DNA from 2 places in the Microbispora sp. GKU 823 genome. Region 1 is predicted to be linked to the other one. Evidence: predicted binding sites of a transcription regulator. Region 1 holds the regulator's gene; the other holds the start of a gene.
The links. The regulator HspR, encoded in region 1, represses chaperone genes until heat shock. The targets are predictions, from matches to a motif close to ANTTGAGTCNNNNNGACTCAANT.
Positions count from the first base shown of each region.

Region 2: the regulator HspR is predicted to act here: its motif matches at 2,120-2,142, upstream of lon (endopeptidase La).

Region 1 covers NZ_MWJN01000030.1:80,996-86,480, forward strand. The annotation lists gene dnaK (molecular chaperone DnaK) at 1-316, shown strand, start outside; gene grpE (nucleotide exchange factor GrpE) at 313-954, shown strand; gene dnaJ (molecular chaperone DnaJ) at 1,091-2,260, shown strand; gene B1L11_RS18085 (heat shock protein transcriptional repressor HspR) at 2,265-2,612, shown strand; partial or broken gene clpB (ATP-dependent chaperone ClpB) at 2,636-5,223, shown strand; partial or broken gene B1L11_RS18095 (hypothetical protein) at 5,384-5,485, shown strand, end outside.
Region 2 covers NZ_MWJN01000112.1:12,783-18,267, forward strand. The annotation lists gene lon (endopeptidase La) at 1-2,106, opposite strand, end outside; partial or broken gene B1L11_RS37305 (MFS transporter) at 2,333-3,418, shown strand; gene B1L11_RS52890 (hypothetical protein) at 3,520-3,750, opposite strand; gene B1L11_RS37310 (AIM24 family protein) at 3,828-4,493, shown strand; gene B1L11_RS37315 (HAD-IA family hydrolase) at 4,536-5,114, opposite strand; gene B1L11_RS37320 (hypothetical protein) at 5,145-5,485, opposite strand, start outside.

The DNA of each region.
Region 1 (5,485 bases):
CCAGACGGAGAAGTTCCTCCGCGAGAACGACGAGAAGGTCCCGGCCGACGTGAAGACCGAGGTCAACGACTCGCTCGCCGAGCTGAAGAAGACGCTGGAGGGCACCGACATCCCCGCCATCCGCACCGCCGCCGAGAAGCTCGCCACGGTCAGCCAGAAGATGGGCTCGGCCATCTACGCCCAGTCGCAGGCCGGTGCCGATGGCGCCGCGGCCGGCGCGGGCGCGGCGGGTCCGGAGGGCGCGCAGGCGAAGGCCGACGAGGACGTGGTCGAGGCCGAGATCGTCGACGACGAGCGGGAGGGCGGCCGCAAGTGAGCCCGCGTGAGAACGGTTCCGAGGAGGAGCCGGTGATCCGCGACAACCGCAAGATCGACCCGGAGACCGGCAAGGCCCGCGAGTCCGCCGGGGACGCGCCCGAGGCCGTCCCCGCGGACGAGGGCACGCAGACGGCGGCGCCCGCCGAGGGGTCCGCGACGGACCTGCTCGCCGAGCGCACCGCCGACCTGCAGCGGCTCCAGGCGGAGTTCAGCAACTACCGCAAGCGGGTCGAGCGCGACCGGATCGCCGTCAGGGAACAGGCCGTCGCGAGCGTGCTCACCGAACTGCTGCCGGTGCTCGACGACATCGGCCGCGCCCGCGACCACGGCGAGCTCACCGGCGGTTTCGCGAAGGTGAGCGAGTCGCTGGAGGCGGCCGTCGGCAAGCTGGGCCTGACCGCGTACGGCGCGAAGGGCGACCCCTTCGACCCGACCGTGCACGAGGCCCTGCTGCACAGCTACTCGGCGGAGGTGACCGAGCCGACGTGCATCGAGATCCTCCAGCCGGGCTACCGGATCAACGACAGGATCCTGCGCGCCGCTCGCGTGGCCGTCGCCGAGCCGAGCGAGGAGGCGGCGGCGCCGGAGGAGACGGCGGCCGGCTCCGGCGAGTCCGGCGGGCCGGACGAGAACTGAAACCGCGGAGGTCTCTCCCGATCGGCGAAGATCGGGAGAGACCCGCGAGTGCACCCGCGACGACAGCCGCGGGGCATCCGCGGGAACGGCCGCGGGAACACCGATTCACTCCCCTTTCGTGCGAAGGAAGCGATAGATGAGCACCAAGGACTACTTGGAAAAGGACTACTACGCCGTCCTTGGTGTGCCCAAGACCGCGAGCGCCGAGGAGATCAAGAAGGCGTATCGCAAGCTCGCTCGCAAGTACCACCCCGACGCCAACCCGGGGAACAAGGAGACCGAGGAGAAGTTCAAGGAGGTCTCCGAGGCGTACGACGTGCTCTCCGACGTCAAGCGGCGCAAGGAGTACGACGAGGCGCGCACGCTCTTCGGGTCGGGGCTCGGGGGCTACGCGGGCGCGGGCGGGACCCGGGCCGGTGGGGGCTTCAACTTCGGACCTCGGCGACCTGTCGGCGGGTCGGGGTCGGGCGAGCGGATCGGGGACCTGTTCGGGGGGTTGTTCAACCGAGGCGGAGCGGGCACGCGCACGACCACTGCCCGGCCGCGGCGCGGCCAGGACGTCGAGTCGGAGGTGACGCTCGCCTTCGGCGAGGCGGTCGACGGCACCACCGTGTCTCTCCGGCTCACCAGTTCGGCCGCCTGCACCGCCTGCGGCGGCACGGGGGCTAAGGCGGGCACGACGCCACGGGTCTGCCCGACCTGCGAGGGAACCGGGGCGGCGAGCCGCAACCTCGGCAACTTCGCCTTTTCCGAGCCGTGCCGCGACTGCCGCGGCCGGGGTCTGGTGGTCGACGACCCCTGCCCCGTCTGCGAGGGCAGCGGGCGCGGCAAGAGCACCCGTACGATCCAGGCCCGCATCCCGGCCGGAGTCGGCGACGGCCAGCGCATCAGGATCAAGGGCAAGGGCGCGCCCGGTGAGAACGGCGGCCCGGCCGGCGACCTCTACGTGCTGGTCCACGTCAAGCCGCACCCCGTGTTCGGGCGCAGCGGGGAGAACCTGACCGTCACGGTCCCCGTCACCTTCCCCGAGGCCGCGCTCGGCGCCGAGATCAAGGTGCCGACGCTCCGGGGGATGCCGGTGACCCTGCGCATCCCTGAGGGAACGCCCAACGGACGGACGTTCCGGGTGCGCGGCCGGGGGGCCTCCCGCAAGGACGGCACGAAGGGCGACCTGCTGGTCACCGTCCAGGTCACGGTGCCCCAGAACCTCGACGACAAGGCCCGCGCGGCTCTCGAGGAGTTCAGGAACGCCACGGAGGGCCAGGACCTTCGCGAAGAGCTGATCAAGCAGGCCAGAAGCGAGTGAGCCGATGGATGCCAGGTTTTTCGACATCTCCGACGACACCCCCGTCTATGTGATCTCCGTAGCCGCCCAGCTGTCCGGGCTGCACCCGCAGACGCTCCGCCAGTACGACCGGCTCGGGCTCGTCAGCCCCGGCCGTACGGCGGGGCGGGGGCGGCTGTACTCGACCAGGGACATCGTGCTTCTGCGCGAGGTCCAGCGGCTCTCCCAGGAGCACGGCATCAACCTCGCCGGCATCAAGCGCATCCTCGAACTCGAAACCGAGAACATGCGCATGCGCGAGGAGGTCACCCGGCTCAGGGGTGAGCTCACGATGTTGCGGGCACTGGTCCGCTACGAACTGCCACCTGCCTGATCGGCGAAACGAGGCATTCACATATGGACTACAAGTTCACCCAGAAGAGCCAGGAGGCCCTGTCCGCGGCCGTCCGGCGCGCCGCGGCAGACGGCAACCCCGAGGTCGCGCCCGCGCACCTGCTGACGACCCTGCTGGCGCAGAACGGCGGCATCGCCGGATCGCTGCTGCAGGCCGTCGGCGCGGACCCCCGGCAACTGCGCGCACAGGCCGAGGAACTGCTCGACCGGCTGCCGAAGGCGCAGGGCTCCACCGTGAGCGCGCCGTCCAGCTCTCGCCAGCTGCTGACCGTGCTCAACACCGCCGCGCAGCGGGCCAAGCAGCTCGAGGACGAGTACGTCTCGACCGAGCACCTGCTCGTCGGGCTCGCCACCGACGGCGGGCAGGTCGCCGACCTGCTGAAGGCCGCGGGCGCCACTCCCAACGCGCTGCTCGAGGCGTTCGAGAAGGTCCGCGGGCACGCCAGGGTCACGAGCGAGACGCCCGAGGACACCTACCAGGCGCTGGAGAAGTACGGCGTCGACCTCACCGAGCGGGCGCGTTCCGGCAAGCTCGACCCGGTGATCGGCCGCGACAGCGAGATCCGCCGGGTCGTCCAGGTGCTGTCGCGCCGCACCAAGAACAACCCCGTGCTGATCGGCGAGCCCGGCGTCGGCAAGACCGCCGTGGTCGAGGGCCTCGCCCAGCGGATCGTCGCAGGCGATGTACCCGAGAGCCTGCGCAACAAGCGCCTGGTCGCGCTCGACCTCGGCGCGATGGTCGCGGGCGCGAAATACCGCGGCGAGTTCGAGGAACGCCTGAAGGCCGTGCTCAACGAGATCAAGGAGAGCAACGGCCAGATCGTGACGTTCATCGACGAGCTGCACACGATGGTCGGCGCGGGCGCCGCCGAGGGCGCGATGGACGCGGGCAACATGCTCAAGCCCATGCTGGCCCGCGGCGAGCTGCGCATGATCGGCGCCACCACGCTCGACGAGTATCGCGAGCGCATCGAGAAGGACCCGGCCCTGGAGCGGCGCTTCCAGCAGGTCTACGTCGGCGAGCCGACCGTCGAGGACACGATCGCGATCCTGCGCGGGCTGAAGGGCCGTTACGAGGCTCACCACCAGGTGCAGATCTCCGACAGCGCCCTGGTCGCCGCCGCGACGCTCTCCGACCGCTACATCACCGCGCGCTACCTTCCGGACAAGGCGATCGACCTGGTCGACGAGTCGATGTCGCGGCTGCGCATGGAGATCGACTCGCGGCCGGTGGAGATCGACCAGCTCCAGCGGAGCGTGGACCGGCTGAAGATGGAGGAGCTCGCGCTCGCCAAGGAGACCGACGAGGCCAGCCGGCAGCGCCTGGAGAAGCTCCGCGAGGAGCTGGCCAACCGCCAGGAGGACCTCAACGCCCTGGTCAGCCGGTGGGAGCGGGAGAAGGCCGGCCTCAACAAGGTCGGTGAGCTGAAGAAGCAGCTCGACGAGGCGCGCAGCGCCGCCGAGCGGGCCCAGCGAGACGGCGACTTCGAGGCGGCGTCCCGGCTCATGTACGGCGACGTCCCCCGGCTGGAGAAGGAGCTCGCCGAGGCTGCCAAGCCGCCGAGACGGCGGAGGTCGAGGAGCCGATGGTGAAGGAGGAGGTCGGGCCCGACGACATCGCCGAGGTCATCTCCTCGTGGACCGGCATCCCGGCGGGCCGGCTGCTCGAGGGCGAGACCGCCAAGCTGCTGCGTATGGAGGACGAGCTGGGCAAGCGCCTGATCGGCCAGCAGCAGGCCGTCCAGGCCGTCTCCGACGCCGTACGGCGGGCCCGGGCCGGCATCTCCGATCCCGACAGGCCGACCGGCTCGTTCCTCTTCCTCGGCCCGACCGGTGTCGGCAAGACCGAGCTGGCCAAGGCGCTCGCCGAGTTCCTGTTCGACGACGAGCGGGCCATGACCCGCATCGACATGAGCGAGTACGGCGAGAAGCACAGCGTGGCCCGCCTGGTCGGCGCGCCGCCCGGATACGTCGGCTACGAGGAGGGCGGCCAGCTCACCGAGGCCGTGCGGCGCAGGCCGTACACGGTGGTGCTGCTCGACGAGATCGAGAAGGCCCATCCGGAGGTCTTCGACATCCTGCTGCAGGTGCTCGACGACGGCCGGCTGACCGACGGGCAGGGCCGCACGGTCGACTTCCGCAACACGATCCTGATCCTCACCTCGAACATCGGCTCGCAGTTCCTCGTGGACCCCACGATGGAGAGCGAGGCCAAGCGCGAGGCGGTGATGAACGCGGTGCGGGCGTCGTTCAAGCCCGAGTTCCTCAACCGGCTCGACGACATCATCGTGTTCGACGCGCTCGGCACCGAGGAGCTGTCGCAGATCGTGGACCTGCAGGTCGCCCGGCTCGCGCGGCGTCTGTCGGACCGGCGGCTGAAGCTGACCGTCACGCCCGCCGCCCGCGACTGGCTCGCGCTCACCGGCTACGACCCGCTGTACGGCGCGCGCCCGCTGCGCCGTCTGATCCAGTCGGCCATCGGCGACAAGCTCGCCAAGGAGCTGCTGTCGGGCGCCATCCGGGACGGCGACGAGGTAATCGTCGACTTTGACGCGGCAGGTGACACGCTGACGATCCGGCCCGCTCGGTAAGGTCTTCCCCACCATTGGGGCAAGCGCGCCCCGCCCTTTCCCCTCGCTGCTACGTTCGGCGTTCGTCGGACTACCGTACGCGATCAGGGGGACGTGGATGTCCAGGACATCACGAAGTATTCGAGGGCGGTGTGTCGCGCTTGCGGCGGTCACTGCCGGAGTGAGCTGGCTGACCGGAGGCCCGGCGATGGCGAAGGACGGCGCGCTGGCCGACGCCTGCCGGGCCCAGAGCCGCGACGTCACCGGCCACGAGGTCACCGGC
Region 2 (5,485 bases), on a different contig from region 1:
GCGGACCGGCCGGCCCGACAGCAGCGAGGCCAGGGCGGTGGTCATCGTGACACCGGCCGAAGGGCCGTCCTTCGGCACCGCGCCCGCGGGCACGTGGATGTGCACCGACCTGTCCTTGAGCGACCCGACCGGCAGTTCCAGCTCGGCGCCCCGCGACCGCAGGAAGGACAGCGCGATCTGCGCCGACTCCTTCATCACGTCGCCGAGCTGGCCGGTCAGGGTCACACCGGTCGCCCCGGTCTCCGGGTCGGCCAGCGACGCCTCGACGTAGAGGACGTCGCCGCCCGCGCCGGTCACCGCGAGGCCGGTCGCCACGCCCGGCACCGCCGTACGCTGCCGGGCCTCCGGCAGGGACGACTCGGGCACGTGGCGCGGCCGGCCCAGGTAGGAGACCAGGTCGCCGGCCGTGACCGTCACCGGGAGCTCGGCCTCGCCGAGGGCGACCTTCGCCGTCGCCTTGCGCAGGATCCGGGCGATCGAGCGCTCGAGAGAGCGGACGCCCGCCTCGCGGGTGTACTCGCCCGCCAGGCGGCGCAGCGCCGCCTCCTCCACCGTCACGTCGTCGGCGGTGAGGCCGGCCTTCTCCAGGTTGCGCGGGAGCAGATGGTCGCGGGCGATGGCGACCTTCTCGTCCTCGGTGTAGCCGTCGAGCGTGACGATCTCCATGCGGTCGAGCAGCGGCCCGGGCACCTGCTCCAGCACGTTGGCCGTGGCGAGGAACAGCACGTCGCTCAGGTCGAGCTCGACCTCCAGGTAGTGGTCGCGGAACGTGTGGTTCTGCGCCGGGTCGAGCACCTCGAGCAGCGCCGCCGTCGGGTCGCCCCGGTAGTCGGCGCCGACCTTGTCGATCTCGTCGAGCAGCACGACCGGGTTCATCGAGCCCGCCTCGCGGATCGCCCGGACGATGCGGCCGGGCAGCGCCCCCACGTACGTGCGCCGGTGACCGCGGATCTCCGCCTCGTCGCGGACGCCGCCGAGGGCGACGCGGACGAACTTGCGGCCCATGGCGCGGGCGACCGACTCGCCGAGCGAGGTCTTGCCGACTCCGGGAGGGCCGGCCAGCGCGAGGACGGCGCCGCTGCGCCGGCCGCCGACCACCCCGAGGCCCTTGTCGGCCCTGCGCTTGCGCACCGCGAGGTATTCCACGATGCGGTCCTTCACGTCGTCCAGGCCCGTGTGGTCGGCGTCGAGCACCGCGCGGGCCCCGGCGATGTCGTACTCGTCGGTCGTGTGGACGTTCCACGGCATGTCGAGCACGGTGTCGAGCCACGTGCGGATCCAGCCGCTCTCGGGCGACTGGTCGGAGGCCCGCTCCAGCTTGCCGACCTCCTTGAGCGCGGCCTCCCTGACCTTCTCCGGCAGGTCGGCGGCCTCGATGCGGGCGCGGTAGTCCTCCTCCTCGTCGGAGGGGTCGCCGTTGAGCTCGGCGAGCTCCTTGCGCACGGCCGCGAGCTGCTGGCGGAGCAGGAACTCGCGCTGCTGCTTCTCCATGCCCTCCTGGACGTCCTTGCGGATGGTCTCCGCGACGTCCAGCTCGGCGAGGTGGTCGCGGGCCCAGCCGACCAGCTTGTCCAGGCGCTCGGCCGGGTCGGCGGTCTCCAGGAGCAGCAGCTTCTGCGGCGTCTGCAGCCAGGGAGCGTATCCCGCGCTGTCGGCGAGGACGGCGGGGTCCTTGATCTGGTTGACCGCGTCGACCACCTGCCACGCGCCCCGCTTCTGCAGGATCGTGGTGGTGAGGGCCTTGTACTCCTTGGCGAGCTCCTCGGCCCTCGGCCCGGAGGCGACCGGCTCCAGCACCGTCGCCTCGACCCACAGCGCCGCGCCGGGGCCGGTGGTGCCGGTGCCGACGCGCATGCGGTCGACGCCGCGCACCACGGCCGCGGGCTCCCCGCCCGGCAGCCGGCCGACCTGTTCCACGACGGCGCTCACCCCCACCGGGCCGTAGCGGCCGTCTATGCGGGGCACCAGCAGGACCGTGCTCTCGCCATTGGCGCGGGCGGCGTCGATGGCCGCGCGGACCTCGGAGGCCGACAGATCGAGGGGCACGACCATGCCGGGCAGGACGACCTCGTCGTCGAGCGGAAGGACGGGAAGGATCTGGGACATCAGCACTCCACTAGGTTGAGTTATGTCGGCTCAACTAACAGGAGCCCGATCCTGTTCCCTGTTCTGCGTCAGTTCGCTGTGAGCGATCGTAATCGTGTAATCCCCACTGCTGTGGCGCACCCATTCCCCTGAGTGGCGCATGATGACGTCCATGACATCCGGACATATCCGGCTTCGCTCGGCACCGGGCCGGTGGGTGCTGCTGACCACGGTCCTCGGGTCGGGCATGGCGACGCTCGACGGCACCGTGGTCAACGTGGCCCTCCCCGCCCTCGGGCGCGACCTCCACGCCGGAATGTCCGGCCTCCAGTGGACCGTGAACGCGTACACCCTCACCATGGCGGCGCTGATCCTGCTGGGCGGGTCACTGGGCGACCGGCTCGGCAGGCGGAAGGTCTTCGTCGCCGGAGTGGCCTGGTTCGCCCTGGCCTCCGCCCTCTGCGGAATCGCGCCGAACGCGCCCGTGCTCGTGCTCGCCCGTGCACTCCAGGGCATCGGCGGGGCCCTGCTGATCCCCGGGTCCCTGGCGATCATCCAGGCGAGCTACGTGCGCGACGACCGGCCGCGCGCCGTCGGCGCCTGGTCGGGGCTGGGCGGCGTGGCCGCCGCCCTCGGGCCGCTGCTCGGCGGATGGCTCGTGGAGGCGGCCGGGTGGCGGTGGGTGTTCCTGCTCAACCTTCCGCTCGCGGCCGTCGTGGTCGGCGTCGCCGCCCGGCACGTGCCAGAGACCCGGGACGCCGGGCCGCACGGCCGCTTCGACGTGCTCGGGACCGTCCTCGCCGCCCCCGCGCTGGCCGGGCTGACGTACGGCCTGATCCTGGCGGGCGACGGCCTGGTGCCGCTGGCCGCCGGGCTCGTCCTGGCCGCCTGCTTCGTGGTGGTGGAGGTCCGGCGCTCGCCCCGGTCCCTCGTCCCCGTGGGGGTCTTCGCCTCGAAGGAGTTCACCGCGGTCAACGTCGTCACGCTGGTCATGTACGCCGCGATGGGCCTGGTGTTCTTCCTGCTGGTCGTCCAGCTCCAGGTGTCGGCCGGGTTCTCTCCCGTCGCCGCCGGGTCGGCGATGCTCCCGGTCACGGTCCTCATGCTGCTGCTGTCGCCCCGGGCCGGCGAGCTGGCGAGGAAGACGGGCCCGCGCCTGCCCATGACGGGAGGCATCCTCCTGTGCGCGGCCGGGCTGCTGCTGATGAGTCGCATCGCCCCGGGCTCGTCCTATCTCACCGGTGTGCTGCCCGCGGCGGTCGTGTTCGGGCTCGGCCTGTCCGCCGCCGTCGCCCCGCTCACCGCGACCGTGCTCGCCACGGCCGAGGAGCGGTACGCGGGCGTGGCCAGCGGGGTCAACAACGCCCTGGCCCGGACGGGCGGCCTCCTGGCCGTCGCGGCCGTCCCGCCACTGGTGGGGCTGACGGGGGACGCCTACGACTCCCCGGTCGCCTTCACCCGGGGGTTCCACACGTCGATGCTGGTCGGCGCGGCCATGATGGCCGTCGCGGCGGTCATCACGTTCGCCACGATCAGGTCGAACGTCCTCGCGACCGCGTCCGAGCGCCGCCCCGCCGCTGCCCGGTCGACGCGCCGCCCCTCGACCCCCGCCCCCCGGCGAGTTCGGGCACCTGACCGTCGTCGCGGTTCCTTCCACCCGATCACGCGGCCGCGCGTGGAACCGGAACCCCGCCCCCGATCGTCACTACCCGTGCACGATCACACTCATCGAAGGACTCTCCATGCGCAGCGCGCTCTTCGGGAACCTGAACGGCCAGCAGGTCCCCGGCAACTTCGTCCTGCAGAACTCCAAGATGCTCCGCGTCCACCTACCGCACGAGGTGATCGCCAGGCAGGGCTCGATGGTCGCCTTCCAGGGCCAGATGGACTTCGACTACGAAGGCTCCGGCGGAGTCGGCAGGCTGCTCAAGAAGATGGTGACCGGCGAGGGCGCGCCGCTGATGCGCGTCAGAGGGCAGGGCCTGCTGTTCCTGGCCGACGACGCCCACGACATCCACCTGTTCTACCTGGAGAACGAGGGCCTCACCGTCAACGGCCGCAACCTGCTGGCCTTCGATCCCCAGCTCACCTGGGACATCCAGCGGGTGCAGGGCGCGGGGATCGCCGCGGGCGGCCTGTTCAACATGACGATCAACGGCACCGGCTGGGTCGCGGTGACCGCGCACGGCACGCCGGTGCTCCTCGACACCTCCCAGATGCCGACGTTCGCCGACGGCCAGTCCGCGGTCTGCTGGAGCGCCCACCTGCAGGTGGGCGTCAACCGGACGATGAAGGCCGGCGCGCTGATCGGCCGTGGCAGCGGCGAGGCCATGCAACTCGCCTTCCGGGGCCAGGGGTTCGTCCTCGTCCAGGCGAGCGAGGGCCCGCCGGTGGTGCAGGCCCATTAGAAGCCCGGGCTCTGCGGCAATCCGTGCTCCCCGGGTTGCAGCTCAGCCCAGCAGTCTCTTGAGGTCCTCCCGCAGGGCGGCGGCGTCGCGGAAGTGGACGGCGGCGAGCCCCGCCCGCTCGGCCGCCGCGACATTCTCCAGCCGGTCGTCCACGAAGACGAGGTCGCCGGGGGCGACCCCGAGCCAGGCCACGGTCTCGTGGAAGATCTCCGGCTCCGGCTTCACCAGGCCCATCCGGCCGCTGTAGAACCGCGGGCCGATGGGCCGCATGAACGGCAGCGCGTCGATGCTCTCGGCGATGCAGACCGGCATGTTGGACAGCAGCGCCATGGGCACCCCGATCCCGGCCAGCTCGTCGATGATCGCCACGGTCTCCTCGTTGGGCCGCGACCAGCTCGCCGCGTCGAGGGCGACGACCGCGTCCAGCTCGGCGCCGTCCACCGGCCTGCCGTACACGTGGGACCAGTACGCGGCCGGGTCGAGCGTGGCCCGGTCGAAGTCGAGCCGCAGCTCCCAGTAGCGGTCCTCGAACCCCGGATCACCTCCCGCCATGCGCGCGACGTCCTCGGGGGCCTGGGGAAGCGACACGACGTTGCCGTAGTCGAAAAGCACAGTCTTCATGGTCGTACGATCATAACCCGTGTTCGGAACTCAGGTCACGTAGGGCTTGAGGTACTCGTTGGCGCTCCCGCAGCGCAGGTAGTTGCGCACGGTGTGGAAGTCCAGCCAGTCGATGTCGCACGAGACGTCCCGATCGACGCCGTCGAAGCACGACGCCAGCACGGCCGGGATCGCGGCGATGTCGTCCTTGTCGGCGATGTTGATCCAGCGGCGCACTCCCGGCGGGCGCGCCCCGCGGCCCCGGACCGGGACCGGCGCGAGCCGCTCGAAGACGACGTCGCGCATGCCGAGCGGGCTGCCCAGCGTCACGAGCAGTTCGACCGAGAGATCGGGATGCGCCCACAGGGCCTCGTACGTCACGACGCTGCCGA